Regions from separate parts of the Bradyrhizobium sp. CCBAU 53415 genome, predicted to be linked through region 2. Evidence: predicted binding sites of a transcription regulator. Region 2 holds the regulator's gene; each other region holds the start of a gene.

Region 1 (7,821 bases), on a different contig from region 2:
GCCGTCGGGTTTCTTCCGCTTCCCGGTCCGGCGTTTCCTCGATTCGATACGCGGCGTCGACACGCTGATCTGGGCGCTGGTTTGGATCAATGTCGTGGGTCTCGGGCCGTTTGCCGGGGTGCTGGCGATCGCGGTGTCGGATTTCGGCGCGTTCGGCAAATTGTTCTCGGAGGCGATCGAAGGCGCCGACCAGAAGGAGGTCGAGGGCATCCGCGCTTCCGGCGGCAGTGCCCTGCACGAGATCCGCTTCGGCCTGATGCCGCAGGTGCTGCCCGTCATCGCCGGCCAGGTGCTGTACTACATCGAATCCAACACCCGCTCGGCCACCATCATCGGCATCGTCGGCGCCGGCGGCATCGGCCTGCAACTGGCCGAGCAGATCCGCGTGCTGGAATGGCAGAAGGTGTCGTTTTTGATCCTGATGATTCTGGTCGCAGTCGCCGCGATCGATTTCATCTCCGGCAAGCTGCGATTCGCGATCATTGGGCGAAGGGCGGTGGCCTGATCGCCGCCACCAGCTCCTCTTCCCTTCTCCCCTTGCGGGAGAAGGTGGCCTTGGGCCGCCGTTCTTGGGAACGCCAAAGCGACGCTTCGGCTACGGCGCCGGATGAGGGGTATCTGCCCGCGAACTCGACTGCCAGTTTCACGCGCGGAGACATACCCCTCACCCGTTCTCCACCAGAAACTCCACTCGCTCCGCCGCGAAGCGCGAATGCTTCGTCAGCAGCGGCTTGCACTCGAGATCGTGGTCGGTGGCATCGACCACCAGGATCGGGCGTCCGAGCGCGAGATCGAGCCGGGCGGCATCGGTCGCATCGACGATGCCGGCGGTGATTCGGGTCGCACCGCGGCGATAGTCGCGCACGCCGTAATGTTCGAGCAGTTTTGTCATCGAGCGTGTCGCCGCGAACACGGCCCCCGCCTCCGGAAACAGGTCTGCCGACAGCCACGTCGTGGACACGCAGATCGGCGTGCGGTCGGCGAGGCGGATGGCCTCGATCCGCACCAGCGGCGCGCCGGTCTTCAATCCCAGCTCCCGCGCAAGCTCGCGCGTCGCGACGTCATTGGTCGCCTCGATCAGCCGCCCATGCGGTTCGCGGCCGCCCGCACCGACGATCTCGGAAAAGCGCGTGCGCGAGCGAAGCGGATAGGCCAGCTTCGGCGCCTCGACATAGGTTCCGCTGCCGCGCTCGGCCCGCACCAGGCCGCGCTCGGCGAGGGCGGCCAGCGCGCGCCGCACGGTGTGGCGGTTGACGCGATAGGTTTCGGCGATCTCCATCTCGCCCGGCAGCTTGTCGCCGGCCGCAAAGCGGCCGTCGGCGATGCCGCGTTCGATGCCGTCGGCCACGAGGCGCCATAGCGCGACGCCCGAGGAGGCTGTGTCCTGCATGCTCATGTCGCGGGAAACCTACTCCAGAAATCACATCATTGTCACGAAACAGTCATGGCGCTTCCGTATGAAGTTGTCTATTATCATAGACAACTTCGACGCGGCAAGTTCGGTGGACCAGGTGACGCAGCACAACACCCAGCAAGCCCAGCGCAAGGCCGCGATGGCCGTGCTGGCGCACGCGGAGGCGGGCGAGATCGCCGCTCGCCTCCGCAACTTTTCCCTCCCGGCCCATCAGGATCTGCGCATGCCCGAAAGCGGCCTCGTCATGCTGCGCGGCCGGGTCGGCGGCGACGGCGCGCCGTTCAATCTCGGTGAAGCCACGGTCTCGCGCGCCGCGGTGCGGCTTGCGAGCGGTGAGGTCGGGTTCGGCTACACGCTCGGCCGGAACGGTGAGAAGGCGCGGCTGATCGCGCTGTGCGATGCTCTGGTGCAGTCCCGTGATCATGGCGGGCTCGTCGAGCGCAGCGTCATCGCGCCGTTGCGCGAGCAGATGATGGTCGAGCGCAGGCAGGCGGCGGCCGAGACCGCTGCGACGAAAGTTGATTTCTACACCATGGTGCGCGGTGAGGGGTGAGATCATGACCACGATTTCGGAACTGCCGCCGGGTTTCGCCGACAAGGTGCTGTCGGCGCAATCGACCTTTCGCTCGGTCATGGACGCGATGGCGCGGCCGGGCTCGGTCCGGCGCATCGTGCCGATGGCGGGGGCGCCGGGGCCGATGATGCGCGGCACGGCCGCAATCGCACTGACGCTGTTCGACCACGACACGCCGCTCTGGCTCGATGCGTGGATGGCGGAGAGCCCCGACGTGGTGAAGTGGCTGAAATTCCATACCGGCGCGCCGGTGGTGCAGGATTGCTCGATCGCGAGCTTCGCGCTGGTCAGCAGCGGCGCGGCGCTTCCGCCGCTCGACCGTTTTGCGCTCGGGACGAGCGAATACCCGGACCGTTCGACCACGGTGATCATTCAGCTCGAGAGCCTGGTCTCGGGGCGCAGCTTCGAGCTGCGCGGACCCGGCATCGACGGTGTCGCGACGCTGCAGGCGTCGATCGAGCCCTTCGATCTGTTGGAGCGCCTCCGGCTCAACGAGGTGCTGTTTCCGCGCGGCATCGATGTGGTGTTGGTCGCCGATGACGCCGTGGTTGCGATCCCGCGCACCACGCGCGCCGTGAGCAAAGGAAGCTGAAAGCATGTATGTCGCAGTCAAAGGCGGTGAACGCGCCATCGAGAACGCCCATCGCCTGCTGGCCAATGCGCGGCGCGGCGACCAAAGCGTTCCGGAGGTCACGCTCGACCAGATCTCGGAGCAGCTCGGCCTCGCCGTCGACCGCGTCATGGGCGAAGGCTCGCTCTATGATCGCGAGCTCGCGGCGCTGGCGATCAAGCAGGCGCGCGGCGATCTGATCGAGGCGATCTTCCTGGTTCGCGCCTTCCGCGCCACTCTGCCGCGCTTCGGCGCCAGCGAGCCGGTCGACACCGGTGCGATGCGCGTGCAGCGGCGGGTGTCCTCGACCTTCAAGGACATTCCCGGCGGCCAGATCCTCGGGCCGACCTTCGACTATACCCACCGCCTGCTCGATCCCTCGCTCGCCGAAGGCTTCGTTCCGGACGCGCCGGCGACGGCTGAGGCGGCCACCGCGCCAACGCCGCGCGTGACCGACATTCTCGGCCGTGACGGGCTGATCGAATCCTCGCCGCAGGCCGACGACGGCGCCAGCGTCGGCGATCTCACCCGCGAGCCGCTGAACTTTCCTGCGGATCGCGACCTGCGCTTGCAAAATCTGGCGCGCGGCGATGAAGGCTTCCTGCTGGCGATGGGCTATTCCACCCAGCGCGGCTATGGCCGCAACCATCCCTTCGCCGGCGAGATCCGCTTCGGCGAGGTAGAGGTGGAATTCTTCGCGGAAGACGCCGGCTTCGCCGTGCCGCTGGGCTCGATCGAGCTGACCGAGTGTCAGATGGTCAACCAGTTCAAGGGTTCTGCGACCGAGGCGCCGTGCTTCACCCGCGGCTACGGCCTCGCCTTCGGCCAGAGCGAGCGCAAGACCATGTCGATGGCGCTGGTCGATCGCGCGCTGCGCGCGCGTGAGCTCGGCGAGGAGGCGCTCGCACCGGCGCAGGACGAGGAGTTCGTGATGTCGCATTCGGACAATGTCCAGGCGACCGGCTTCGTCGAGCACCTGAAGCTGCCGCATTATGTCGACTTCCAGTCCGAGCTCGGCCTGCTGCGCAAGCTGCGGCAGGAGTTCGCGGACGCCCAAGCGGGCGATGCCATGAAGGAGGCCGCGGAATGAACGCGCCCGCCTACAACTTCGCCTATCTCGACGAGCAGACCAAGCGGATGATCCGCCGCGCGATCCTGAAAGCGATCGCCATTCCCGGCTATCAGGTGCCGTTCGCCAGCCGCGAAATGCCGATGCCCTATGGCTGGGGCACCGGTGGCGTGCAGGTCACCGCCGCGATCCTCGGTCCCCAGGACGTGCTCAAGGTGATCGACCAGGGCTCCGACGACACCACCAATGCGATCTCGATCCGGAAGTTCTTCGCCAAGACCGCCGGCGTTGCGACCACGACGGCGACGGACGAGGCAACGGTGATCCAGACCCGTCACCGTATCCCGGAGACGGCGCTGAACGAAAACCAGGTGCTGGTCTATCAGGTGCCGATCCCCGAGCCGTTGCGTTTCCTCGAGCCGCGCGAGACCGAGACGCGGCGCATGCACGCGCTCGCCGAGTACGGCCTGATGCACGTGAAGCTCTACGAGGACATCGCCCGCTTCGGCCACATCGCGACCGCCTACGCCTATCCGGTGAAGGTGAACGCGCGCTACGTGATGGATCCGTCCCCGACGCCGAAATTCGACAATCCCAAGATGGACAACTGCCCGGCGCTGCAATTGTTCGGCGCTGGCCGCGAAAAGCGCATCTACGCGATCCCGCCTTATACCCAAGTGGTCTCGCTCGATTTCGAGGACCACCCGTTCGAGCCGTACCGCTTCAACGCGCCCTGCGCGCTGTGCGGCGCGGAAAATTCCTATCTCGACGAGATCGTCACCGACGACAAGGGCGGGCGCATGTTCGTCTGCTCGGACACCGACTATTGCGAGGGCCGGCAGACCGCGGGCCATCACGGCAGCCTCAGTGCTGCGCCCTACAAGGAGAAGGCGCGGGAGGCGTCGAATGGCTGATCACGACATGCTCGACAACGACGAGCCGCTGCTGGTCGCGACATCTCTCAGCAAGTCCTTCGGCCGCATCGCTGCCTGCCGCGACGTCTCCTTCGCGCTCTATCCCGGCGAAGTGCTGGCGATCGTGGGCGAATCCGGCTCGGGCAAGTCGACGCTGCTGCAGACGTTGTCGGGTCAGCTGGCGCCGAGCGCGGGCCATGTGTCCTACCGAATGCGCGACGGCGTTACCCGTGATCTCACGACGCTCGGAGAGGCCGAGCGGCGCTTCCTGTTCCGCACTGATTGGGGTTTCGTGCACCAGGACCCCGCGCAGGGCCTGCGCATGGCGGTCTCGGCCGGCGCCAATGTCGGCGAGCGGCTGATGGCGGTGGGCTGGAATCACTACGGCCGCATCCGCGACACCGCATCGGACTGGCTCACCCGCGTCGAGATCGACGTCGCGCGCATCGACGATGCGCCGCGCACCTATTCCGGCGGTATGCGGCAGCGTCTCCAGATCGCCCGCAACCTCGTCACCGAGCCGCGGCTGGTATTCATGGACGAGCCGACCGGCGGCCTCGACGTGTCGGTGCAGGCGCGCCTGCTCGACCTGCTGCGCAGCCTCGTCGCCGAACTGCATCTCGCCGTCATCATCGTCACCCACGATCTCGCGGTCGCGCGCCTCCTGTCGCATCGCGTGATGGTGATGAAGGGCGGCCGCGTCATCGAGACCGGCCTCACCGACCAGGTGCTCGACGACCCCCGCGAGCCCTATACCCAACTCCTCGTCTCCTCGATTCTCCCGCCATGAGCTTTTCGATGACCGCCATGATCGATGTTGCCGATGCCCAGAAGACCTTTACGATGCACTTGCAAGGCGGCATCGAGCTGCCGGTCGTGCGCGGCGTGACCTTCCACGTCAATCCCGGCGAATGCGTCGTGCTGTCGGGGCCATCAGGTGCCGGCAAATCGTCGATCCTGAAGATGATTTTTGGCAACTATCGCTGCGATAGCGGCCGCATCGGCATCCGCCATCGCGGCACGGTGATCGACCTCGCCACCGCCGAGCCGCGGCAGGTCCTCAATATCCGCCGCTCCACGATCGGCTATGTCAGCCAGTTCCTGCGCGCGGTGCCGCGCGTGGCCACCATTGACGTCGTCGCCGAGCCGCTGATCGTGAACGGCGTGGCCAGATCCGAGGCGCAGCAGCTCGCCGGCGAGCTGCTGCATCGCCTCAACATCCCCGAGCGCCTCTGGCAGCTTCCGCCCGCGACCTTCTCCGGAGGCGAGCAGCAGCGCGTCAATATCGCGCGCGGCTTCATCTCGGACCTGCCGATCCTGCTGCTGGACGAGCCGACCGCCTCGCTCGATGCCGCCAACCGCACCGTCGTGGTCGAGCTGGTCGCCGAGAAGAAGCGCCAGGGCGTCGCCATGGTCGCCATTGTCCATGACGACGAAATCCGTCATCTGATTGCCGACCGCATCGTCGACGTCACCAGCTTTGCTGCCGCGGCCTGAAGGAAATGGAAATGAACGCCGAGCCGAAGGTAACCGTGATCGCCAACGCCAGGATCGTGCTGGCCGACCGGGTGATCGAGCAGGGCTGGCTCGCTCTTGCGGACGGACGCATCGCCGAGATCGGCGAGGGCAGGGCGCCCGCGGGCGCCGAGGATGCCGGCGGCGACCTCGTCATGCCCGGCCTGATCGAGCTCCACACCGACCATCTCGAAGCGCATTACGTGCCGCGGCCAAAAGTGTTCTGGAATCCGGTCGCCGCCGTGATCTCCTATGACGGCCAGCTCGCGACCTCGGGCATCACCACGGTTTTCGATTCACTCCGGGTCTGGCGCGAGGACGGCGCCGAGGAAGTCGATGGCCGCGCCGGCGTGCTCGCCGCCGCGATCACGACCGCGCGTGATGCCAGCCTGCTGCGCGCCGATCACTTCCTGCATCTGCGCTGCGAGATCCCGATGCCGAGCGTGGTCGAGGAGGCCAGGGAGCTGATCGACCGTCCCGACGTCAAGCTGATGTCGCTGATGGATCACACGCCGGGGCAGCGCCAGTTCCGCGACGAGGTCAAGCTGCGTGACTATTATCGCGGCAAGGGCGGCGGCAAGACCGATGCCGAGCTCGACGAGCTGTTCGCAAAGCGCTTCGAGTACCAAAAGCAATATGCGGCGACCAACATGCGCGAGATCGTGGCGCTGGCGCATCGGTACAAGATTCCTCTGGCGAGCCACGACGACACCACCGAGGAGAACGTCGCGGACGCCGTGCGCGATCGCGTTTCGGTGGCGGAGTTCCCGACCACGCTCGAGGCCGCACGCGGCCTGCATCAGGCCGGCATCGACATTCTGATGGGTGCGCCGAATGTGGTGCGCGGCGGCTCGCACTCCGGCAACATCGCCGCGGTCGATCTCGCCCGCGAAGGCCTGCTCGACATCCTGTCGTCGGACTACATCCCCTCCAGCCTGCTGATGGCCGCGCTCCAATTGCCGGAGCACGTGCCCGCGATCAGCCTTCCGGCGGCGGTTCGCACTGTGACGAAAGCCCCCGCCGAGGCGGTCGGCCTCACCGACCGCGGCGAGGTCGCGCCCGGCAAGCGCGCCGACCTCATCCGCGTGCATGTCGCAGGCCACGTTCCCGTCGTTCGCAGCGTCTGGCGCGAAGGATTCCGCGTCGCATGAGCGAGACCGTGACCGTGGTGCAGGACGAGGCGGGTGCGATCGGCCCCGGACGGTTCGTGCTCGTGGTCGGCCCCAGCGGCGCCGGCAAGGACACCTTGCTGCGGCTGGCCCAGGCGGCCTGCGCCGACGACCGCGACATCGTCTTTCCGCGCCGGGTCGTGACGCGGGAGTCCTCCACTGACGAGGACAACGTTGCGGTGAGCCGGGATGAATTCCGCCGCGTGCGTGAGCACGGCGATTTTGCCGTGCACTGGGAGGCGCACGGGCATTCCTATGCGCTGCCGCTCGAGATCAACGACGACATCCGTGCCGGCCGGGCCGTTGTTGCCAACGTCTCGCGCACGGTGATCGGCGCGCTGCGTCGAGCCTATGTCAACGTCGTGGTGGTGGCGATCACTGCGCCGCCGGACGTGCTGGCGCAGCGGCTTGCCGCGCGGGCGCGGCACAGCGACGGCAACATCGCCGAGCGGCTGTCGCGCAGTGTCGACGATGCGTCGGTGCAGGCCGACGTCACCATCCTCAACGCCGGCAGCGCCGACTACCACGGCCGCCAGCTCGTGCGCGTGATCAGGAA
Region 2 (7,821 bases):
CGGCAAGATCACCAAGTGGGATGATCCGGCCATCAAGAAGCTCAATCCGAACGTGAAGCTGCCGTCGGAGGCGATCACCGTGGTCCGCCGTTCGGACGGTTCGGGCACCACCTTCAACTTCACCAACTACCTCTCCAAGGTCAGCGCGGACTGGAAGAGCAAGGTCGGCGAGGGCACCGCGGTCGAGTGGCCGGTCGGCGTCGGCGCCAAGGGCAACGAAGGCGTGTCGGGCAATATCAGCCAGACCAAGAACTCGATCGGCTACGTCGAGTACGCCTATGCCAAGCAGAACAAGCTGACCTACACCAAGATGGTCAACAAGGCCGGCAAGACGGTTGAGCCGACGATGGAGTCGTTCCAGTCGGCCGCATCCAATGCCGACTGGGCTCATGCGCCCGGCTACTATGTCATCCTGACCGACCAGCCCGGCGACAAGTCTTGGCCGATCACCGCCTCGACCTTCATCCTGATGCACAAGGAGCCGGTCGACAAGGCCGCCGCCAAGGAAGCCCTCAAGTTCTTCGCCTGGGCCTTCAAGAACGGCGACAAGATGGCTGAGGAGCTCGACTACATCCCGATGCCGGACAACGTGGTCAAGCTGATCGAGAAGACCTGGTCGGCCGACATCAAGAGCTGAGCTTTCGCGATTGCTCGCGCCCCGTCGTTCCGGGGCGCGAGCGCCGCGAGCGACCCGGAATCTCGTCATTCCGGGTCTGGTCCTTCGGACCATCCCGGAATGACGCCGGATAGATCGTCGACAAGACCGCCTTTGTTGGCGGCACGCAGATGGCGTAAGTAAAACAGGGGATCGACGTGGCTGAGATGGCTGTCGAGAGCAATGTGATTGATGCTGCCGGTCCATATGACCGCGCCAAGGCCTTGAGCGCGTTCAAGCTCGGCGACGTCACCTTCTATTGGATCACGCGGTTGTCCGCGATCTCGGTGCTGCTCATTCTCGGCGGCATCATCATCTCGCTGATCGTCGGGGCGTTCCCGGCGATCAAGGAATATGGCCTCTCCTTCCTGTGGACGCAGCGCTGGGCGCCGTCGGCCGATCCGCCCGTGCTCGGCGCGCTCGGGCCGATGTACGGCACGCTCGTCACCTCCTTCATCGCGATGCTGATCGCCATTCCCGTCGGTCTCGGCATTGCGATCTTCCTCACCGAGCTTTGTCCGCAATGGCTGCGCCGCCCGATCGGCATGGCGATCGAGCTGCTCGCCGGCATTCCCTCGATTATCTACGGCATGTGGGGCTTTTTCGTGCTCGGGCCGTTCCTGGCCAACACCTTCCAGCCCTTCATGATCAGGGTGTTCGACGGCGTTCCTGTGCTGGGTGCGATCTTCGCCGGTCCCCCGTCCTATCTCAGCCTGTTCAACGCCTCGCTGATCCTCGCCATCATGGTGCTGCCCTTCATCACCTCGATCTCGGTCGACGTGTTCAAGACGGTGCCGCCGGTGCTGAAGGAAGCCGCCTACGGCGTCGGTTGTACCACGTGGGAAGTCGTGCGCAGCGTGGTGATCCCCTACACCCGCGTCGGCATCATCGGCGGTGTCATGCTGGCGCTGGGTCGCGCGCTCGGCGAGACGATGGCCGTGACCTTCATCATCGGCAATTCGTTCCGCATCTCCTCGTCGATCTTCGCCCCGGGCACCACGATCTCAGCGGCGATCGCATCCGAGTTCGCCGAGAGCGACGGCCTGCACCAGTCCGGCCTGATCCTGCTCGGTCTGCTGCTGTTCGTGCTGACGTTCTTCGTGCTCGCGGCCGCGCGGCTGATGCTGATGCGCCTGGAAACCAAGGCCGGAAAGTGAAGCCATGAACCCGATCTATTCGCGCCGCCGCCGCTGGGACATCGTCATACGCGGCCTCTGCATCGCAGCCGCCGCCTTCGGCGTCACCTGGCTCGCGCTGATCCTGATCACGCTGCTCTACAACGGTCTGGCCGGGCTCAACCTTCAGGTCTTCACCGCAGACACGCCGCCGCCCGGATCGAGCGAGGGCGGCCTGCGCAACGCCATCGTCGGCTCGCTGATCATGACCGTGATCGGTGTCGGCATCGGCGCGCCGCTCGGCATGTTCGCCGGTACCTATCTCGCCGAATACGGCCGCAACGACAAGCTGACCTCGGTGATCCGTTTCATCAACGACATCCTCTTGTCGGCGCCCTCGATCATCATCGGCCTGTTCATCTATGGTGCGGTCGTGGTGCCGATGCGAGGCTTCTCGGCAATCGCCGGCGCGCTGGCGCTCGCCGTGATCGTGATCCCCGTCGTGGTGCGCACCACGGAGGACATGCTGCTGCTGGTGCCGAACCCGCTGCGTGAAGCCGCCAGCGCACTCGGTCTGCCGCGTTCGCTGGTGATCAAGCGCATCGCCTACCGTGCGGCGCGCTCCGGCCTCATCACCGGCGTGCTGCTCGCCACCGCCCGCGTCGCCGGCGAGACCGCGCCGCTGCTGTTCACCGCGCTGTCCAACCAGTTCTTCAGCCTGAGCCTGGACAAGACGATGGCCAACTTGCCGGTGACCATCAACAACTTCGTGCAGAGCCCCTACGCCTACTGGAAGCAACTCGCCTGGAGCGGGGCGCTGCTGATCACCCTGACTGTGCTTGCCCTGAACATTGGCGCCCGCATCCTTGGTGCCGAGAGGACCGCAAAATGAGTGAAATGTCTATTTCCGTAAGCGCGCCGACCGTTCATCCCGGCTCGCAGCCGCTGCCCGAGGCGCCTGCCAAGGTCACCGCGCGCAACCTCAATTTCTACTACGGTGAGCACCATGCGCTGAAGAACATCAATCTGGCGCTGGGTACCAATCGCGTCACGGCCTTTATCGGCCCGTCCGGCTGCGGCAAGTCGACCCTGCTGCGCATCTTCAACCGGATGTACGACCTCTATCCGGGCCAGCGCGCCACCGGCCAGCTGTTGCTCGACCAGACCAACATTCTCGACCCCAAGCTCGACCTCAATCTGCTGCGCGCCCGGGTCGGCATGGTGTTCCAGAAGCCGACGCCGTTCCCGATGACGATCTACGAGAACATCGCCTTCGGCATCCGCCTCTACGAGAAGATCTCGAAGTCCGAGATGGACGATCGCGTCGAGAAGGCGCTGCGCGGCGGCGCGCTGTGGAACGAGGTCAAGGACAAGCTCAACGCCTCCGGCCTGTCGCTCTCGGGCGGCCAGCAGCAGCGCCTGTGCATCGCCCGCACCGTCGCGGTGCGCCCCGAGGTGATCCTGTTCGACGAGCCCTGCTCGGCGCTCGATCCGATCTCGACCGCCAAGGTCGAGGAGCTGATCCAGGAACTGTCCGAGAACTACACGATCGCGATCGTCACCCACAACATGCAGCAGGCCGCGCGCGTCTCCGACAAGACCGCCTTCATGTATCTTGGCGAGCTGATCGAGTTCGACGACACCAGCAAGATCTTCACGTCGCCGACCGACCGGCGAACGCAGGATTACATCACCGGCCGGTTCGGCTGAGGAGACGGGACATGGGTACTGAACATACCGCAAAGGCTTTTGACACCGACCTCCAGGAGCTCACCCGCCTGGTCGCCGAAATGGGCGGGATCGCCGAGCGCATGATCGTCGATTCCGTCGACGCGCTGATCCGCCGCGACGTCGCGCTCGGCCAGCGCGTCGTCGCCACCGACGCCGATCTCGACATGCTGCAGAAGCGCATCGAGGAGCGCGCGGTGCTCACCATCGCCCGCCGCCAGCCGATGGCGGTCGACCTGCGCGAGATCGTCGGCGCCATGCGCGTTGCGACCGATCTCGAGCGCATCGGCGACCTCGCCAAGAACATGGGCAAGCGCGTCGCCGCGCTGGAGACCGACTTCCATCCGCTCAAGCTGTTCCGCGGCCTGGAGCACATGACCGATCTCGTGCAGCAGCAGGTCAAGTCGGTGCTGGACGCCTATGCCGCTCACGACCTGCCGGCGGCGATGGCGGTGTGGAAGGGCGACGAGGAAGTCGACGCGATCTGCACCTCGCTGTTCCGCGAGCTCCTCACCTACATGATGGAGGATCCGCGCAACATCTCGTTCTGCATCCACCTGATGTTCTGTGCCAAGAACATCGAGCGGATCGGCGACCATGCCACCAACATCGCCGAGACCGTGTTCTACATGATCGAGGGCCAGGCCATCACCGACAAGCGGCCGAAGGGCGACATGACCACGTTCGCCACGACGATACCGAATACCTGAAGACTTAAGGAGCGACGGTACCATGGGCGCACGCATTATGGTGGTTGAGGACGAGGAAGCTCTCACCGAGCTTCTCCGTTACAACCTCGAAGGCGACGGCTATGACGTCGAGACGGTGATGCGCGGCGATGACGCCGACACCCGCCTCAAGGAGCACATTCCCGATCTGATCGTGCTCGACTGGATGCTGCCGGGCCTGTCAGGCATCGAGCTGTGCCGGCGGCTGCGCACCCGCTCCGAGACCAAGCAGCTGCCGATCATCATGCTCACCGCCCGCGGCGAGGAGAGCGAGCGGGTGCGGGGACTTGCGACCGGCGCCGACGACTATATCGTCAAGCCATTCTCGGTGCCGGAACTGCTGGCGCGCGTGAAGGGTCTGCTCAGGCGCGCGAGCCCCGAGCGGCTCGCCACGGTGCTCGCCTATGGCGACATCGAGCTCGACCGTGACAAGCGCCGCGTCGCGCGTTCGGGCCGGCCGATCGACCTCGGCCCGACCGAATATCGCCTGCTGGAGTTCTTCCTGGAGCATCCCGGCCGGGTGTTCTCGCGCGAGCAACTGCTCGACAGCGTCTGGGGCCGCGACATCTACATCGATGAACGCACCGTCGACGTTCATATCGGTCGTCTCCGCAAGCTGCTCAATCTCGGCCGCGAGCAGGACCCGATCCGCACCGTCCGCGGCGCCGGTTATGCGCTCGACGATCGCTTTGCGAAGGCGGAGCAGACCTAAAGCATGATCCGGAAAAGTGCGCAGCGGTTTTCCGAAAAGATCATGCTTAAACGACGACCTACAGCGCGATGACGATTCATCCTGATCGCATCGCGCTTTAGTCTAAGGTTTGCAGACTTTGGTTTGGCGTAGTGCAATCACACTCTCAGTGTCGTCCCTGCGAACGCAGAGACCCATAACCACAGGAAGTGGTTTGGCGAAGACTCGGAGTGATCATCCCGTGCAATGACAGCGCCCCGGGATTATGGGTCCCTGCGCCCCGTGCGCAATTGCGCACCAGGCAGGGACGACATCCGATGTGTTGAGCCGTTTTCGCGCGCCGGCTGACGAGGCGCGCTGATAACCTACCGCGTTCCCGGCTTGGCCGGTGCGCGCCGGCGATCTGCCGCCGGCTGATAGGCCACGCGCGAATGCTGGGCGCAGTAGGGCAGGCCGGACAGCGCCTTGCCGCCGCAGAAGAAGAAATCCGGGCTCGAGGGATCGCCGACCGGCCAGTGGCAGGTCGCCTCGTTCAATTCCAGCAGCGACAGTCGCTGGCTCATCGGCACCACGTTGTCGTAGGTGACCGGCTCGGCCTCCACCTCGACCTCGAAGGCCTGCGCCAGCGCGGTGTTGCCGCGCGCAACGGGGCGGGTCACCCGCATCATGTGCTGCGCGGGCCGTGCCTTGCGCGGCCGGGGCGCTGCCGAAGAAGGGCTCTTGGCGCGGCCGGACAGGCCGAGCCGGTGCACTTTGCCGATCACGGCATTGCGGGTCACATTGCCGAGCTCCGCCGCAATCTGGCTGGCCGAAAGTCCGGCCTCCCAGAGCTTTTTCAGCTGCTCGACGCGATCATCGGACCAGGTCAAAACCGTCATTGCACCCTTTCCCTCGCTGCGAGCCTGCCATCCTGGAGCCTTCGCAGCGAATGCCTAAGCCTTGAAAACCCGTGCCGCCAGAATCCCTTAAGGCTCGCCGGGCGCACCAAAGACGCCCGAACGTTTACGCCGGTACATGAGGACTCTTGGGATCAGAACCGCTGCACGAGATATCGTATCTGACAGTCCAAACGCTACAATATGGCGTGACTCCCGCGCAAGAGTCCGCCGGCTCGCTTCCACATGTTCCGTGGTGAAAACCCGCAAAACCGGCACCGCAAGACTACGGATTCAGCGTTTCGCGAGGCTTTCCGGGCGGCATTGACACCCGTCTTGTCAGGCATAAGATAGCGTCACGTGCCGCCCTTAAAAGGCGGCACGTTTCGTTTTCCGGGCCGGGCAATGGTGCGTTGCGCAATGCACGCTTCACGCCGTCCGCAACATTCAAGTGACGTCATGACCAACAGCGCCGCGCCGCATTTGCTCCCCGTTTTCGCCAGGGCCGACCTCGGTTTCGAGCGCGGCGAAGGCTGCTGGCTGGTCGCGACCAATGGGGATCGCTATCTCGATTTCACCTCGGGCGTGGCGGTGAATGCGCTCGGCCATGTTCATCCCGCGCTGGTCAAGGCGCTGCAGGAGCAGGCGACGAAGCTCTGGCACATGTCGAACCTGTTCCAGAGCCCCGACGGCGAGAAGCTCGCAAGCCGCCTCTGCAACGAGAGTTTTGCCGACTTCGTGTTCTTCTGCAATTCCGGCGCCGAGGCGCTGGAAGGCGTGATCAAGCTGGTCCGCCATCATCACTTCTCCAAGGGGCATCCCGAGCGCTATCGCATGATCACCTTCGAGGGCGCCTTCCACGGCCGCACGCTGGCAACGCTCGCCGCTACCGGATCTGCAAAATATCTCGAGGGCTTCGGTCCGCCGATGGACGGCTTCGACCAGGTGCCGCATGGCGACCTGGAAGCTGTGAAGAAGGCGATCGGCCCGCATACCGCCGGCATTCTCATCGAGCCGATCCAGGGCGAGGGCGGTGTTCGTTCTGCGCCTCCCGCCTTCCTCAAGGCACTGCGCGAGCTCTGCAATGAGCGCGGCCTGTTGCTCGCCTTCGACGAGGTGCAGACCGGCATGGGCCGCACCGGCGAACTCTTTGCCTACAAGCGCACCGGCGTCGTGCCCGACGTGATGTCGCTGGCGAAGGCGCTCGGTGGCGGTTTCCCGATCGGCGCGGTGCTCGCCACCGCCGACGCGGCGCGCGGCATGGGGCCGGGCTCGCACGGTTCGACCTTCGGCGGCAATCCGCTCGCGATCTCGGCTGCGAACGCCGTTCTCGACGTCATGCTCAAGCCCGGCTTCTTCGATCACGTTCAGAAGATGTCGCTGCTGCTGAAGCAGAAGCTCGCCTCGGTGATCGACCGTCATCCTGATGTCGTCAGCGAGGTGCGCGGCGAGGGCCTCCTGATCGGCATCAAGGCCGTGGTGCCCGCAGGCGACCTCGTCGCGGCGCTGCGCGCCGAAAAATTGCTCACCGTCGGAGCAGGCGACAATGTCGTGCGCTTCCTGCCACCCTTGATCGTCACTGAAGCGGAGATCGAGGACAGCGTCGGGCGGCTCGAACGCGCCTGCACTGCGATCTCATCCAGCCAGACCAAGCGGGCGGCAAGCTGATGAACAAGACGCCCAACAAGACTCCAAAGCACTTCCTGGATATCAACGAGCTGCCGCTGTCGGAGCTCAAGAGCATGCTCGCCGCCTCGTCCGCCATGAAAGCGAAGCAGAAGGCGCATCAGCCGGTCAGGCCGCTTGAAGGCAAAACGCTGGCGATGATCTTCGAGCGGCCCTCGACGCGGACGCGGGTGTCGTTCGATGTCGCCATGCGCCAGCTCGGCGGCGAGCCCATCATGCTCACCGGCGCCGAGATGCAGCTCGGTCGCGGCGAGACCATCGCCGACACCGCGCGGGTGCTGTCGCGCTATGTCGACGCCATCATGATCCGCATCCTCAATCACGAGGCGCTGCTGGAGCTTGC
Region 3 (7,821 bases), on a different contig from region 2:
TCGACATTCCCGTCATGATCCAGGATGCACCGGTGGCCGGCACGCCGCTCTCGGTCGAGTTGCTGGCGCGGCTGTCGCGCGAATTTTCCAACATCCGCTATTTCAAGATCGAGGTTCCCTTCGCCGCCGCGAAGCTGCGAAGCCTGATCGAGGCGGGCGGCAGCGACATCGAAGGCCCCTGGGACGGCGAGGAGGCGATCACGCTGCTGGCCGATCTCGACGCCGGCGCCACCGGCGCCATGACCGGCGGCGGCTATCCCGACGGCATCCGCCAGATCATCGATCCCTATTTCGCGGGCAAGCGCGAGGAGGCGAAGGCCGCCTACGAACGCTGGCTGCCGCTGATCAACTACGAGAACCGGCAATGCGGCTTGATCGCATGCAAGGTCATGATGCAGGCCGGCGGCGTGATCAAGTCGGAGGCCGTGCGGCATCCGCTCCAGCCGCTGCATCCGGCAACGCGAGCCGGCTTGCTCGAACTCGCAAAGGAGCGCGACGCGCTGGCGCTGCGGTGGGGTAAGTAGGTCTCCCCATCGTTGCGAGCAGCGCTCGCGACGACACAGTCCAGACCGGTTCCGCGGAGAAGGTCCGGACGGCATCGTTTCGCACGCAATGATGGGGCCGCCCATTTCGGTTGGAAGTGTCGAATTGGCGCAATTCCGCCAGTTTCCCCGGGCCCGGCGATCAAGTATCGTACGCTGACCAACCAGACTCTGCGGAGCAGTCAAGACATCGCGCAAGACCTCTTCACTATGCCGTTATCCCGAGTCAGGTTGGCGCAAACCGACAGAACAGGGAGGCAGTGCCATGACGATGAGGCCGGATCCCACCTTTCACGCATCGCCCAAGCTTGCGATGGAAGCACCTGCGGAGAACTTCGCCTACACATTGCTGCTCAGTCCGGACTTCTCAAAGCCGGATGCTCTCGCGGTCATCGACGTCAAGCCGGGATCGCCGACCTATGGCCGGATCGTCCACACCGTGACGATGCCGAACAAGGGCGATGAGTTTCATCATTTCGGCTGGAATGCGTGCTCCTCCGCCTTGTCGCCGCTCGCCGGACACGCCTTCATCGAGCGGCGCTATCTGATCATCCCAGGGCTCCGCTCGTCGCGCATCTACATCATCGATACCAAGCCCGATCCGACCAAAGCCAAGATCCACAAGATCATCGAACCGGAGGAAGTCTTCAAGAAGACCGGCTACTCGCGGCCGCACACGATCCATTGCGGGCCGGACGGCATCTACGTGAGCACGCTGGGTGGCGGCGGCAAGGACGGCACCAACGGACCTCCCGGCGTTTTCATCATGGATTGCGAGACCTTCGAGGTCCTGGGGCGATGGGAGATCGATCGCGGCCCGCAGACGCTGCATTATGATTTCTGGTGGAATCTGCCGCGAGACTACATGGTGACGAGCGAATGGGCATTGCCGCCACAGTTCGAGAACGGGATCGTCCCGGAGGATCTGCTTGCGAACAAATATGGCCATCGTCTCCACTTCTGGGATCTTCGCGCACGTCGCAACGTCCAGACCATCGACCTCGGCGCCAATCATCAAATGGCGCTGGAGGTACGACCGGCGCACGATCCGGTTCGCGAATACGGCTTCGTGGGTGTCGTGGTCGACACCACGAACCTCGAAGCATCGATCTGGACCTGGTGGCGAGAAGGCGGGAAATTCCATGCGGAGAAGACGGCGACGATCCCACCCGAGCCCGCGCCAAAGGAGAAGCTGCCGCCGCTGCTGCAGGGATTTGGCGCCGTGCCGCCGCTGGTGACCGACATCGACCTGTCGATGGATGACCGGTTCCTCTATGTCTCGTGCTGGGGCACGGGTGAAATGCGCCAGTACGACGTCAGTGATCCGCGCAAGCCGAAGCTCGCGGGCTCGGTCCACATCGGAGGTATCGCGCGCCGCACGCCGCATCCAAATGGCAAAGCCTTTGCGGCGGGTCCGCAGATGGTCGAGATCAGCCGCGACGGCAGGCGCGTGTACTGGACCAATTCGCTCTACTCCACCTGGGACGACCAGTTCTATCCCGATGGGGTTCCGGGCGTGGAGGTCATGGCCAATGTCGGTCGCGACGGCGGCATCGAGCTCGACAAGGACTATTTCGTGAGCTTCCCCGACGGATATCGTGCGCACCAGATCAGGCTCGAGGGCGGCGATTGTTCGACGGACTCGTTTTGCTACCCGTCGGTCTAGATTGGGAACACGCGAGCCCGGCACTCGGCTGGCTGTGGCTCGCCCTTGTTGCGAGCGGTCTCTACCACGGCGTCAATCCCGGGATGGGATGGCCGCTCGCCGTTTCGGCCGGGCTTATGGACAAGAGCCCGCGCGCGCTTCTCCGCGCCTTGTGGGCCCTGTCGGCCGGGCATCTCCTCGCGACGCTTCTCGTGCTGCTGCCCTTCGCGTTCCTGCTCGTGCTGGCGGAGTGGCAGCGTCCGATCCAGCTGGTCGCGAGCCTTCTCGTCATCGGTTTCGGCGTCTATCGGTTGATCGCTCGGCGCCATCCCCGCGCACTGGCACGAATCCCGCCAACGCAATTGGCGCTGTGGTCATTTGCCGTCGCCATTGCTCACGGCGCCGCCTTGATGCTCGTGCCGATCTATCTCGGGCTCTGCCAGGCGTTCGAGCTCGATGCCGGCCATGAGGCGGCGGGCGAGTTGATGAAGGCGAGTGTCGGAATGGCGGTGCTGGTGTCCCTGGTGCACGTTGCCGCCATGGTCGGCGCCGGCGGATGTCTGGCGTGGCTGGTCTACCGCTATCTGGGATTGAGGTTCGTTTCGCGAAGCTGGTTCAATCTGGATGCAGTCTGGGCGACCAGTCTTGTTCTGGTCGGCGCGGTGGCGTTCGCCTTCAATCTTGCGAGCTGGCGCTGAGGTCTACCGTGCCAAAGTCCATTCGCCGACGATGCGGAAGCGCGCCCTGGTCTCGTCCTGCCTGAACAGGGCGAGGCGGTCGATGACCAGCGTGTCGAGACCACGCGCCGCAAATCGTCCCCGCAGCATCTCCAGGATCGGCCCGCGCCGCTCCGCGTCCAGCCGTCCCGTCAGTGTCATGTGGAAACGGAATTCCTCCATCACATAGGGGTAGCCCCAGCGGTCAAGATAGTCGCGCTGCCGCTCATCGAGCTTTTCCGGTTTCCGCCGCGCGCGGTCTTGCGCCGTGAGGGAGGCGCGGAAGGAATCGAATTCACGAACGCAATCGGCGGCAAATTGCTGAAGCGCATCGACCGGCTCGGCCGGAATGACGGCAATGAAGCCGCCGATGGTGTCGACGACAGGGCGGATCACTGGAATTGTCCGCGGTTGGCCGGCGAATGTCGCGCAGGCCGCCACGAGCCCGGCTTCGGTTCTGCCTGATGCCAGCGCCATCGGCGCTTTCAACGTGGCGTGAAAGCCGTATTTGCGGGGATCAGCCGTGATGTCGCGCCAGTTCGGAGCAATTTGCAGCGCCTCGCGCGGGAACGGCACCTCGTCGCCCGTGTAGGCGTCATAGCCGAGCAGCTCGGCGCCGAAGCGGGAGAGGGCGCTGTCGGCGCCGGCGGCAAAATAGATCGCGTAGCGGGGAAAACCTGTCATTGGCTCAGCATAGCCGGTTTATGCCGCGACGACAGCCTCGCGCGGCGCCGCCACGGCGGCGAGCAGCCGTGTCGCATCGGTGAGATGCACGAGCTTGCCGCCTGAGATCACCCCGATCAGCCGCGGCCGCAGCTTCACGCTGTCGTCGACGAGGAGAATGTCGGCGCGGCGTCCCTCCGCGAGCATGCCGCGATCGGCAAGACCGGTCGCGCGCGCCGGGCCGGAGGAGACCAAATCCCAGGCCTGTGCCAGCGGCACCACGCCATCGGCGGCGAGGCGGAACGCGGCGAGCAGCTGGGCGGGATAATAGTAGTCCGACGCCAGCACCGAGCAGAGCCCCTTGGCGATCATGTCGGATGCCCTGGTCCAGCCGGTGTGGCTGCCGCCGCGCACGACGTTCGGCGCGCCATAGACGATGGCATCGCCGTGGCTCGCTGCCGCTTGCGCCGTCGCCTCGTTGACCGGAAACTCCGCGATGTCAGCGCCGAGCTCGCGAAACGCCTGGCGCATCGACGGCGTTGCGTCATCGTGCGAGAGCATCCGTACCTCGGCCGCGCGGGCAGAAGCGGCCAGGCGCGACACCGAAGCGGGCACCTCGTCGGCGCGCGAGATCACGCGCTCGACCAGCCGGTCGAATTCGTCGCTCGAAAGGCCGGTGCGCTCCACCATGCGGTTGCGCTTGCGCGGCTTGGCCATGTCGGCCACTGTGCCGTCCATGTGGTCGTTGAAGGCGAACAGGTCGACGCGGCCCTCGGCGAGCCACTGGGCGATCTCGGCCTCGGCGTCGAGATTGTAGGTCTCGTGGCGCAGATGGAAGCGGGTGTCGGCGGCGAATTGCGGGCGCTGCCGCTCGATCGCCTCCATCAGGCCACGCGCATTGTCGGCGCTGCGCAGGCCCGGCTCCCACGAGCAGGTCGTGGCGTGAAACACCGTCGTGATGCCGTTGCTGATCGCCTGGCGATCGCTGTCGGCGAGCGCGACGTCGATCGGAAAATCGACGCCGGCGCGCGGCATCATCTGCCGTTCGAAGGCATCGCCGTGCAGATCGACGATGCCGGGCAAGACCAGCAGGTCGCGCGCATCGATCGCCAGCCGCGCACGGCCGCGGGAAGCATCGACCTGCGCAATGTCCGTTCCGGACACCAGAAGCGAGGTTTCGACCAGCTCGGCGCCGATCAGGGCCCGGCCGCCTTCTAGGAATATGTCCGTCACGCGACCGCGCTTCGTTTGCTGGCAGGAGAATTGGTGAGAGAGCTCGCCCGTGCTTCGTATGTCGAAAGGAAATCTTCAATCCCGAGCTTGCGGAAATCGGGCAGCGCCTCGCGCAATTTGTCGTGATCCCAGTCCCACCATGCGAGCTTCGCGAGCCGGCCGGCGATCTCCTCCGAGAACCGCCGCCGCACGATACGGGCCGGATTGCCGGCGACGATGGTGTAGGCGGGCACGTCCTTGGTGACGATGGCGCCGGCGGCAATCACCGCGCCGGTGCCGATGTTGCGGCCCGGCAGCACGATCGCGCCATGGCCGATCCAGACGTCGTGGCCGATATGGACGTGATGCTGGCGCCGCCAGTCGAAGAACTCGGCATCATCGCTCTCACCCTCGAAATAGGCGCTGGAGCGGTAGGTGAAGTGCGCCTGTGTCGCGCGGTGCATCGGATGGTTGCCGGGATTGATGCGCGTCATCGCCGCGATCGAGCAGAATTTTCCGATGGTGGTGTAGGTGATCTGCGAATCGTTGACGACATAGGAGTAATCGCCCATCGCCACTTCATGCAGGATCGTGCGCGCGCCGACCTCGGTGTAGGCGCCGAGCCGGGTCTCGTGCAGTCTGGCCGAGGGGTCGATGGTCGGCTGAACCGAAAGAACTTTGGCGGCCATGATGCATCCGGGGTGTGAGGGCGGGCATTCCTCTTCGAGTGGCTTGATGACGATGTCATGACGCCGAGATGACAGGGGATGAGGCGTGCAGGATCGCCGCACCGCAACGGCGCCGTCACACAAGTGTTAAGCATGGACGTTAGCGGTTGGCTCCAGCTACTCTGGAGCCCTGCATGCTGGTGGTGGATGGTCTGACGTGTCGCTTCGGCGCAAAAGCCGCGGTGGACGACGCTTCGTTTCAAGTTTCCCCCGGCGGCTTCGTCGGTGTGATCGGGCGATCCGGCGCCGGCAAGTCGACATTGCTGCGGAGCATCAACCGCCTGGTGACGCCGACCGGGGGGCGCATCCTGTTCGACGGCGTCGACGTTACCGCGTTGCGCGGCAAGGATCTCCGCCAATGGCGCGCGCGCTCGGCGATGATCTTCCAGCAGTTCAACCTGGTCGGCCGGCTCGACGTGCTCACCAACGTCCTGATGGGGCGCCTTGCGACGATGCCTGCCTGGCGTTCGCTGACGCAGGCCTGGCCCGAGCAGGACAAGGCTCTGGCGATGTCGGCGCTCGAGCAGTTCGACATCGCTACGCTCGCCGCCCAGCGCGCCGACCAGCTCTCCGGCGGTCAGCAGCAGCGCGTGGCGATCGCCCGCGCATTGGTGCAACAGCCCGACATCATTTTGGCCGACGAGCCGATCGCCTCGCTCGATCCGCGCAATACCAAGGTCGTGATGGATGCGCTTCTGCGCATCAACAAGCATTTCGGCATCACCGTGCTCTGCAACCTGCATTCGCTCGATCTCGCCCGCAGCTATTGCGACCGCCTGATCGGCATGGCCGCGGGCCGCGTGGTCTTCCACGGTGCGCCGTCCGCGCTGACCGATCACGTCGCGCGCGAGCTCTACGATCTCGAAGCCGCCGATGTCATGGGGGCCGTGCCTGTTCCGGCGCCCGAGGGCGTCCCGGCACTCGGAACGGCCGCTGCGGCGTGAGGCCGCGCGCGTCTTTGATTGCGTACGAACCGACTTCAACCAGGAAGGGGCTATTCATGATCACCCGTAGACTGATTCTCGCCGGCGCCGCCGCGCTGACCCTCGCCGGGCCGGCTTCCGCCGAAGACTGGAAGGCGAAATATCCGGAGATCACCTTCGCGGTGATTCCGGCGGAGAATGGCAGCGGCGTCACGGAGCGCTTCGGGCCGTTCGTCAACTATCTGTCGAAAGAGCTCGGCGTGAAGGTGACGTTGCGGGTCGCCAACGACTACGCCGCCGTGATCGAGGGCCAGCGCGCCGGCAACATCCACATCGGCTATTACGGACCGGCCTCGTTTTCCCGCGCGCGTCTCACCGGCGTGAAGACCGACGCCTTCGTCATCGACGTCAACTCCGACGGCTCGAAGGGCTATTATTCGGTGTTCTACGTGCTGGCGAAATCGCCGTACCAGAAGCTCGAGGACCTCAAGGGCAAGAATCTCGGCCTGGTCGATCCGAACTCGACCTCGGGCAACAACATGCCGCGCTTCAAGATGAACCAGATGGGCATCGATCCCGACGCCTATTTCTCCAAGGTCGTCTTCACCGGCAGCCACGAAAACGCCGTCCTCGCGCTGGCCCAGGGCACCGTCGACGTCGCTGCCAACTGGTGGAACGCCGACGACGATTCCAACCTGACCCGCATGCTCAACAAGGGCATGGTCAAGGCCGCCGACGGCACCGTGATGAAGAAGGAGGATTTCCGCATCATCGTGAAGTCCGACCTCATCATCAACTCGCCCTATGCCTATCTCAGCAACCTGCCCGACGACATGAAGGCCGCGATCAAGAAGGCCTTCCTCGATGCGGCGCAGAAGGACCCCGAGGCGTTCAAGAAGCTCTCCGACGGCAAGAACAAGCCGTGGGCGCCGATCACGAACGAAGACTACAACAAGACGATCGAGCTGATTAAGTTCGTCGATCATCTCCGCAAGAAGGCGTCCTGACCGAATCGGGACGACGCCACTGGAGCGGGGTCGATGGACCCGGCTCTTTTCTTGATGGGGATGAGTGGCTTCGATGACAATTGCGGTTTCGATCCTTCCCGACCAGCAACTGGCTGCGCTGAATGCGGCTTACCGCAAGGCGGTCGCGCGCAAGCGGTTGCGGCTGCTGCTTGGCGCTGCGCTGTTCATCGCCGCGCTGCTCGTCGCCGCGATCGGCGCCGAAGTGAATTTGCGCACCTTCTTCGCCCATTTCGGCAATTTCGTCAGCTACTTCGATCGGATTCTCACGCTCGACACCGGTCAGCGCGTCTGGACCGACATCGGCGAATGGTTCTGGGGCTGGCACAAATGGCTGAAGCTCCTGGGCGAGACGCTGTTGATCAGT
Region 4 (7,821 bases), on a different contig from region 2:
GGCGACGTCGAGCTCGACGAGCGTCAGATGAAGGTGACGCTGCGCGGCGTGCCCGTCGCGCTGTCGCCGCTGGAATACCGCCTGATCGCCTTTCTCCTGCACCATCGCGGCCGCGTGGTGTCGCAGCAAGAGCTCGACGAAAACGTCTACGGCCACGGCGAGGAGCACGAATCGAACGCGCTCGAAGTGCTGGTCGGCCGGGTGCGCAGGAAGCTCGGTTCCGATCTGATCGAGACCAGGCGCGGCTTCGGCTACCTGGTACCGGAGACGACGCCATGAGCTGGGGCTCGCTGCGGCTGCGACTGGTCGCCGGCGGACTCGTAGCAATCCTGATCGCGCTGACGATTGCCGGCGCCGGGTTGACGCTGCTGTTCGAGCGCCACGTCACGCGCACCATCGGCGACGACCTCGACGTCTATCTGAAGCAACTCGTCGCGGGAATCGACGCCGATGCGCAGGGCAAGCTGGTGGTGGGCCGGCCACCGGCCGATCCGCGTTTTGCCGATCCACTTTCGGGCCTGTACTGGCAGGTATCGGACGACGGCGGTCAGGTGCTGCGTTCACGTTCGCTGTGGGACACGGCGCTGGACCTGCCGCAGGACGAGCCGTCGTCTCGCGAATTGCACCATCACGTCATCCCTGGGCCCGCGAACGCACGGCTCCTGGTCAGCGAACGCCGGGTGCTGCTCACCGTGGGCGACCGCCGCGCGCCGGTGCGGGTGGCTGTGGCGGCCGATCTCGCCCGCGTGTCGGCCGCCGCCTCGCAATTCGCCCGGGAGCTGGCGCTGGCGCTCGGCGTGCTGGGGCTGGTGCTCGCGGCGGCCACCTCGATTCAGGTCGGACTGGGCCTGCGTCCGCTCGACGCACTTCGCCGCGGCGTCGCGGACGTCCGCTCCGGACAACGCAAGCATCTTCCCGTCGATGTCCCTGCCGAGGTCAAGCCTCTGGTGGAAGAGGTGAACAGCCTGATCGACGCCCAGGAACGCGAGATCGAGCGTTCGCGCAGCCGTGCCGCTGATTTGGCGCATGGGCTGAAGACCCCGCTCGCCGCACTCTCGGCCGATGTCGCGCTCTTGCGTCGGCGAGGCGAGCAGGACGTCGCCCAGGCAATCGAAGCCGTCGGCGAAACGATGAGCCGTCACGTCGACCGCGAGCTGGCACGCGCCCGGGCGCGGGGGACGGCACGACAGCGCGGCGGTATTTCCACGCCCCTCAGACCGCTTGTCCGGTCCCTGATGCTTACGCTGGCGCGCACGCCCGCTGCGCAGCGGCTGAAATTCGAGACCTGCATAACGGGCGAACCAAGCGTGCCGCTCGATCGCACCGATCTGGCCGAAGTGCTGGGCAATCTCCTGGAAAATGCCGCCCGTCACGCCAAGAGCCGGGTGCGTATCGGCGCCGATGCCACCGCGAATCCGGCGGTCTCCGTCGAGGACGACGGCGCGGGAATCGCGCCCGCAGAACGCGTCCGCGTGCTCGAGCGCGGGGTAAGGCTGGATGAGCGCGGTGAAGGTGCCGGCCTTGGCCTCGCGATCGTTCAGGACGTGCTCAGTGCCTATGGGTGGCAGCTCGTTCTCACCGGCTCCGAACTCGGCGGACTGAAAGCCATCGTCGCGCCAAAGGACAGCCGCGATCGGATCGCTGCTGCTGGTTGAAGACCCAACCGGCCCTGTCGCTGTCTGTCAGCGCCGCACGATCGAGCCGGCGCGGCCAATCAGGCGGGCGAGCTGACGGAAGCGGCTGCCGACTCGGTCGGCGACGAGGTCGCCGAGCCGGTGTTCGAACACCAGCATCAATTTGCGTCCCTGGCTGCGGAAATGCGTGGCGGGTAAGACGCCCGGTCGCGCTGCCGAGATCAGATGGGCGACGCGGAACGCTGCCCCCAGGAGGCGGGCGCGTTCGAGTTGCGCCGGCGTCAGCAGCTCCTGCATGGTGGCCGGCGGCTGGTTTTCCTCGCTCAGGCCGGCATAGCGATAGAACACGGACAGGCCGACGAAGGCGCGCTCGGTGTGGGTGATCGCGCCGAAATTGCCGTTGACGACGAGGCTCAGCGTCTGCTCGCCGCGATGGTCGGGATGCACGCGCCAGCCGATGTCGGACAGCAGGCATGCGGTGTGGCGCAAGCGGCGGTCCTCGTCGCTTTCGCGCAGCTTCACGACGCGCGCGAGGCGGTCGGTCCATGCGATCAGCTCGCGGGCGTGTTTCGCCGAGCGTGACAGCAGCTGGTTCAGCTCCTCGGCCGCGCAGATCAGCCCGTCCTTGTTGCGTTCGGTCTCCGCCAGCTTCTCGTGCAGGAGGCCCTCGCGCACGCCGAAGGTCGAGAACACGATGTTCCTCGGTTTTGCAACGCGGATGATGTGCTCGAGCACCAGCGCTGCATAGGTGAGGAGAGGGCGGCGCGCGTCGGCGACGATCTCGATGTCGGCGAGCATGTCGGCGGCAGCGAGGCGCCGGAGACGGCGCGAGAAGTCGAGCGCCTCGGCGGCCGAAATCGAATAGCCGTGCATCACCTGGAGCGGGTAGCCGCTCTGGATGATGTGGATGCGCGCGAGCGCGCGCCAGGTGCCGCCGACGGCATAGAAGGCGCGGCCACGGCCTGCGGTGAGCTGCGGCACCTCGTCGAGCTCCTCGCGCACGATGCGATCGGCCCGCTTGAGCGATTTGTGCGCGAGATCCTGGAGCGCGAGGCCGCCGAGCGGCAGCGTCACGCCGCTGCGTACGGCGTTCTTGCGCACGTCGATCAGCTCGAGCGAGCCGCCGCCGAGGTCACCGACGATGCCGTCGGGAAGGTGGATGCCGGAGATCACGCCGAGTGCCGACAGCCGGGCCTCGCGCGGACCCGACAGGATCTCGATCTTCACCGCGCAGATCCGCTCGGCCTTGGCGATGAAGTCGGCGCCGTTGGAAGCGTCGCGGCAGGCCGCGGTCGCGATCGCGAACACGCGCCCGACCTGCATCACGCGGCACAATGCGCGGAAGCGCTTCAGCGAGGTCAGCGCCTTGTCGACGGCGTCGGGCGCGAGCAGACCCGTGCTCTGCACCTCGCGCCCGAGGCCGCACAGCGTCTTCTCGTTGAAGATCGGGATCAGGCTCCGCGACAGTCCCTCGTAGACGACGAGACGGACCGAGTTGGAGCCGATGTCGATAACCGCGACGGTCGAGCCGCGCTTGCGCGGCCGCTTCACGTCGCAAACCCCCGATCAGGATTGATGGCGTTCGTTCCGGCGCGTGAGACGACGCGGCGAGGATTCCTTGAGCGACTTTCCACGGCCAGACAGACTCGGATTTGTCATGAAGTAGTTGTGGACGTTGAAAGGCTCCTCGCCCTTCGCGGCCTTCATACGCGTTGAGGACCCATCCGGCAACAACTGCCAGCTCTGCTCATTATCCTTCAGGTTCGCGACCATGATCTGTTCGAGAACCTGCTGATGCACCGTCGGATTTTGCAACGGACACAGCACTTCGACGCGGCGATCGAGGTTGCGCGGCATCATGTCGGCGGACGAGATATACACAGCCGCTTTCGCGCTCGGCAGTCCCTGGCCCATGCCGAAGCAGTAGATTCGGCCGTGTTCCAGGAAGCGTCCGATGATCGACTTGACCCGGATGTTCTCCGACAGGCCGGGAATGCCGGGCCTGAGGCAACAGATGCCGCGCACCACGAGCTCGACCTGGACGCCGGCCTGGGAGGCCTCGTAGAGCGCGTCGATGATGTCGGGGTCGACCAGCGCGTTCATCTTCATCCAGACCGCGCCGGTCCGGCCGTGCCGCGCATGCGCGGTCTCGCCTTGAATGTGCTCGATGATGCGCTGGCGCAGCGTCAGCGGCGACACCGCCATCTTCTCCAGATCGCTCGGCGCGGCATAGCCGGTGATGAAATTGAACACGCGAGCGGCATCGCGGCCGATGGTCGGATCGGAGGTGAAGTAGGAGAGGTCGGTGTAGATGCGCGCGGTGACCGGGTGATAATTGCCGGTGCCGGTATGGACGTAAGTCGTGAGGCTGCCGCCCTCGCGGCGCACCACCATCGAGAGCTTCGCGTGCGTCTTCAATTCGAGGAAGCCGTAGACGACCTGGACGCCGGCGCGTTCGAGGTCGCGCGCCCAGCGGATGTTGGCTTCTTCGTCGAACCGCGCCTTCAGCTCGATCAACGCCGTGACGGATTTGCCGGCTTCGGCGGCTTCGGCGAGCGCGCGCACGATCGGCGAGTTGTTGGAGGTGCGGTAGAGCGTCTGCTTGACCGCGACGACGTCGGGGTCGCGCGTCGCCTGCTGCAGGAACTGCACCACCACGTCGAAGGATTCGTAGGGGTGATGGACCACGAGGTCCTTCTGCCGGATCGCGGCAAAGATGTCGCCGCCGTGCTCGCGGACGCGCTCGGGATGGCGCGGCACGTAAGGGGTGAATTCGAGGTCGGGGCGGTCGAGGCGGGTGAGCTGCGAGAGCTCGTTCATCGCCTGCACACCGTCGACCAGGAAGACCTCGTCGTCGGCCGCCGACAGCGCGTGCTGCACGAAGCTGCGCAGCTCCTCCGGCATCTTGGCGTCGATCTCGAGCCGGATCACCGACCCGCGGCGGCGGCGCTTGAGCGCCGTTTCGAACAGGCGGACGAGGTCTTCCGCCTCTTCCTCGATTTCGAGCTCGGAGTCGCGGATGATCCGGAACGCGCCCTGGCCGTGCAGATTGTAGCCGGGGAATAGGCGGTTGATGAACAGGGCGGTCGCCTGCTCCAGCGAGATCAGCCGGACCACCTTGCCGTCGGCCGGCAGGCGGATGAAGCGGTCGATCTTGCCGGGCATGCGGATCAGCGCGTTCATCTGCTTGCCGTCGGCCGCGCGCGTGAGCTGGAGCGCGATGGTGAAGCCGAGGCTCGGGATGAACGGGAAGGGGTGGGCGGGATCGATCGCGAGCGGCGTCAGCAGCGGGAAGACGTTGTTGAGGAAGTAGTCCTCGATCCAGGTCCGTTCCGCCTTGGTGACGTCCTTGCCGTCGACCAGCACGATGTCGACTTCGGCCAGCGTGCCGCGAAGGTCGCGCCAGATCGCCTGCTGGTCGGAGGCAAGCCGGGAGACGGTCCGGTTGATCAGCGCGAGCTGCTCCGACGGCGTCAGGCCATCGGGGCTGCGTTCGGCAATGCCCTCGCGCACTTGGGCCTTGATGCCGGCGACGCGGACCATGAAGAACTCGTCAAGGTTATTCGCCGAAATCGACAGGAACCGCACCCGCTCCAGCACGGGGTGGCTGGGATTGACCGATTCCTCCAGGACGCGGCGGTTGAAATGCAGCCAGGACAGCTCGCGGTTGATGAACCGTTCGGGGCTGGATGCGATCGCCGGCAAGCCCTCGGTTTCAGGGGCTTTTTCTTTCGTTTCAACAGCTTGCGCAGAGTCCATCAGAAGTCGGTCCATCCTGTCTCGCCTCACTTTGCGACTTAAGCGCAAAACCCCGGGGAGCATGTGTTACAGCGATGACGTTTCGATGACATTGATGTTCCGCCGCCGCGCCGCGTCAAGACGGGCCTCGGCGGCTTTGGGAGCCAGCGGGTCGATCAGACGTCCCGGAGCAACTCGGCGGCCAGCGCCCGGGTGACGGGGCGGCCGAGCCGCAGGGCTTCGCTGTCGAGCAGCTCCACGGCCTGCCGGGCGGCCGCCGAGGAGCGCTCCAGGCGGGTGGCGAGGTAGCCCACCACGCTCTCGTCCACGGTCAGCTGGCGGTCGGCGCAGAATTTGACGATCAGGCCGCGGAAGAGCTGGTCGTCGGGGGGCAGCAGAGCGACCACCGGAACGGCACGCAGACGCGAGCGCAAGTCGCGAAGCTCGATCGCCAGCGCGGCCGGCGCCTCGCGTCCGGTGAGGAGGATGTAGGCGCCGTCTTCGCGGGCGAGGTTCATCAGGTGGAAGAGGGCGCGCTCGTCGAAATTCCCGGCCTTGAGATCTTCGACCACCAGCGCGCCGGTGGCGAGCGCGCCGGGTACGCCTGCCGCGGTCAGTGCATTGGCCGTCGTCGAGCGGGCGCCTGATACCTCGGCCCAGATCGCGGCGAGATGACTCTTGCCGCTTCCTTCCGGGCCCGCCAGCCACATGATCCGGTTCGGCCATTCCGGCCAGCTGTCGATCAGGCCGAGACCGGCCGCATTGGCGGGGCCTTCGAGGAAGTTGTCCCGGCTCAGGCTCTCCGCATGCGGAAGTGAAAACGCCAATTGTCGGGGATGGACGCGGCCTGCCACGCTTGCTTTGCTCCATGCCGGCGCGCCGGCCCGTTTGAAGAGAGGTTCGACTTAATCGTGCCGGACTTGATCGTGCGGGACTCAATCATGCAGGACTTGATCATGCAGGACTTGGCCTTTTGCGGGGCCGCATCCCGGCTCATTTGGCCCCGATCGTGCTACTTGGCCTCGATCGTACTCATGTGCCGCAGCCACTCGACGAGATAGAGCGACACGGAGGAGAGCGTGAAGACCGTGACGAGGCCCATCAGGATGACATCATAAGGTGCCGGTTTGAAGCCGAAGGCAAGCGCCGCCAGCACCAGCGCCGCGAACGCCACCTGTGCCACAGTGTTGAGCTTGGACACCTTCGACGGCTTCATCTCGACGGGCCGGTCGAACAGCCAGGATACGATCACGGCGGCGACGATCATGATGTCGCGCGAAACCACCAGGATCACGATCCAGCGCGGGATCGCGCCCCAGATGCCGAGCGCCATGTAGATCGAGACCAGCAGCGCCTTGTCCGCGAGGGGGTCGAGCAGGGCGCCGAGCTCGCTCGTCATGTTGAAACGCTTGGCCAAAAAGCCGTCCACGGCATCGCTGATGCCGGCGATCAGGAAGACGGCGAACGCCACCTCCATTTGGCTCGACACGATGGCCCAGACGATGATCGGGACCAGCATGATGCGGCCCAGAGTAATGATGTTCGGAATACTCACGAAAGCGCTTCCCGGCACCCGGCCTGACCTCGAATCCGGCCCCCTCGGGAGGCTGAACCGGTTGATATCTACATAGTATAGGGAGGAGCACCATGCGAGCCATTGCGCGTCCCCGGAATTCGACGTAACCAGCCGCAAACCCACTGGAAATCGGGCATGACCGATCGCAAAAACGGCCTCACTTACGCCGATTCTGGCGTCGATATCGACGCGGGCAACCGCCTCGTCGACCTGATCAAGCCGATGGTGCGCGCCACCGCACGGCCGGGCGCCGACGCCGAAATCGGCGGCTTCGGCGGCCTGTTCGACCTCAAGGCGGCCGGCTTCAAGGACCCGGTCCTTGTCGCCGCGACCGACGGTGTCGGCACCAAGGTCAAGATCGCGATCGAAACCGGCCTGCATGGCGGCATCGGCATCGACCTCGTTGCCATGAGCGTCAATGACCTCGTGGTACAGGGCGCCGAGCCGCTGTTTTTCCTGGATTATTTCGCCTGCGGCAAGCTCGACCCCGAGGCCACCGCCGCGATCGTCGCGGGCGTTGCGGAGGGATGCCGCGAATCCGGCTGCGCCCTGATCGGCGGCGAGACCGCCGAGATGCCCGGCCTCTACAAGGACGGCGACTATGATCTGGGCGGCTTCGCCGTCGGCGCTGCAGAGCGCGGCACGCTGCTGCCGCGCAAGGACATCGCGGCGGGCGACGCCGTGATTGGCCTCGCCTCGTCCGGCGTGCATTCCAACGGCTTCTCGCTGGTGCGCAAGATCGTGGAACAATCCGGTCTCGGCTTCGGGGCGCAGGCGCCGTTCGCGCCCGTGATGACGCTCGGCGGCGCACTGCTGACGCCGACGCGGCTCTACGTCAAATCCTGCCTGCGCGCGATCCGCGAGACCGGCGCG

What was found. Region 2 encodes PhoB, which activates phosphate uptake and scavenging genes when phosphate is short. Its sites were predicted from a motif close to TGTCATNNANCTGTCAT; they were not measured.
Region 1: the regulator PhoB is predicted to act here: its motif matches at 1,430-1,446, upstream of phnF (phosphonate metabolism transcriptional regulator PhnF).
Region 3: the regulator PhoB is predicted to act here: its motif matches at 5,525-5,541, upstream of phnC (phosphonate ABC transporter ATP-binding protein).
Region 4: the regulator PhoB is predicted to act here: its motif matches at 5,468-5,484, upstream of XH87_RS17720 (RNA degradosome polyphosphate kinase).

The regions. Positions count from the first base shown of each region.
Region 1 covers NZ_LBJF01000024.1:538,687-546,507, reverse strand. Annotated here, with positions in the region: gene phnE (phosphonate ABC transporter, permease protein PhnE) at 1-505, shown strand, start outside; gene phnF (phosphonate metabolism transcriptional regulator PhnF) at 665-1,396, opposite strand; gene phnG (phosphonate C-P lyase system protein PhnG) at 1,554-1,967, shown strand; gene phnH (phosphonate C-P lyase system protein PhnH) at 1,972-2,580, shown strand; gene XH87_RS20855 (carbon-phosphorus lyase complex subunit PhnI) at 2,585-3,688, shown strand; gene XH87_RS20850 (alpha-D-ribose 1-methylphosphonate 5-phosphate C-P-lyase PhnJ) at 3,685-4,581, shown strand; gene phnK (phosphonate C-P lyase system protein PhnK) at 4,574-5,371, shown strand; gene phnL (phosphonate C-P lyase system protein PhnL) at 5,380-6,078, shown strand; gene XH87_RS20835 (alpha-D-ribose 1-methylphosphonate 5-triphosphate diphosphatase) at 6,090-7,247, shown strand; gene phnN (phosphonate metabolism protein/1,5-bisphosphokinase (PRPP-forming) PhnN) at 7,244-7,821, shown strand, end outside.
Region 2 covers NZ_LBJF01000002.1:296,596-304,416, forward strand. Annotated here, with positions in the region: gene pstS (phosphate ABC transporter substrate-binding protein PstS) at 1-637, shown strand, start outside; gene pstC (phosphate ABC transporter permease subunit PstC) at 823-1,812, shown strand; gene pstA (phosphate ABC transporter permease PstA) at 1,817-2,662, shown strand; gene pstB (phosphate ABC transporter ATP-binding protein PstB) at 2,659-3,480, shown strand; gene phoU (phosphate signaling complex protein PhoU) at 3,492-4,208, shown strand; gene phoB (phosphate regulon transcriptional regulator PhoB) at 4,231-4,938, shown strand; gene XH87_RS07740 (GcrA family cell cycle regulator) at 5,283-5,795, opposite strand; gene XH87_RS07745 (aspartate aminotransferase family protein) at 6,252-7,460, shown strand; gene argF (ornithine carbamoyltransferase) at 7,460-7,821, shown strand, end outside.
Region 3 covers NZ_LBJF01000024.1:547,421-555,241, reverse strand. Annotated here, with positions in the region: gene XH87_RS20920 (dihydrodipicolinate synthase family protein) at 1-524, shown strand, start outside; gene XH87_RS20915 (selenium-binding protein SBP56-related protein) at 808-2,208, shown strand; gene XH87_RS20910 (hypothetical protein) at 2,292-2,885, shown strand; gene XH87_RS20905 (DUF1045 domain-containing protein) at 2,889-3,587, opposite strand; gene XH87_RS20900 (alpha-D-ribose 1-methylphosphonate 5-triphosphate diphosphatase) at 3,606-4,799, opposite strand; gene XH87_RS20895 (transferase hexapeptide repeat family protein) at 4,796-5,467, opposite strand; gene phnC (phosphonate ABC transporter ATP-binding protein) at 5,641-6,450, shown strand; gene phnD (phosphonate ABC transporter substrate-binding protein) at 6,507-7,436, shown strand; gene phnE (phosphonate ABC transporter, permease protein PhnE) at 7,510-7,821, shown strand, end outside.
Region 4 covers NZ_LBJF01000023.1:389,244-397,064, forward strand. Annotated here, with positions in the region: gene XH87_RS17705 (response regulator transcription factor) at 1-279, shown strand, start outside; gene XH87_RS17710 (sensor histidine kinase) at 276-1,655, shown strand; gene ppx (exopolyphosphatase) at 1,683-3,185, opposite strand; gene XH87_RS17720 (RNA degradosome polyphosphate kinase) at 3,201-5,393, opposite strand; gene XH87_RS17725 (DnaA ATPase domain-containing protein) at 5,549-6,226, opposite strand; gene XH87_RS17730 (CDP-alcohol phosphatidyltransferase family protein) at 6,385-6,927, opposite strand; gene purM (phosphoribosylformylglycinamidine cyclo-ligase) at 7,084-7,821, shown strand, end outside.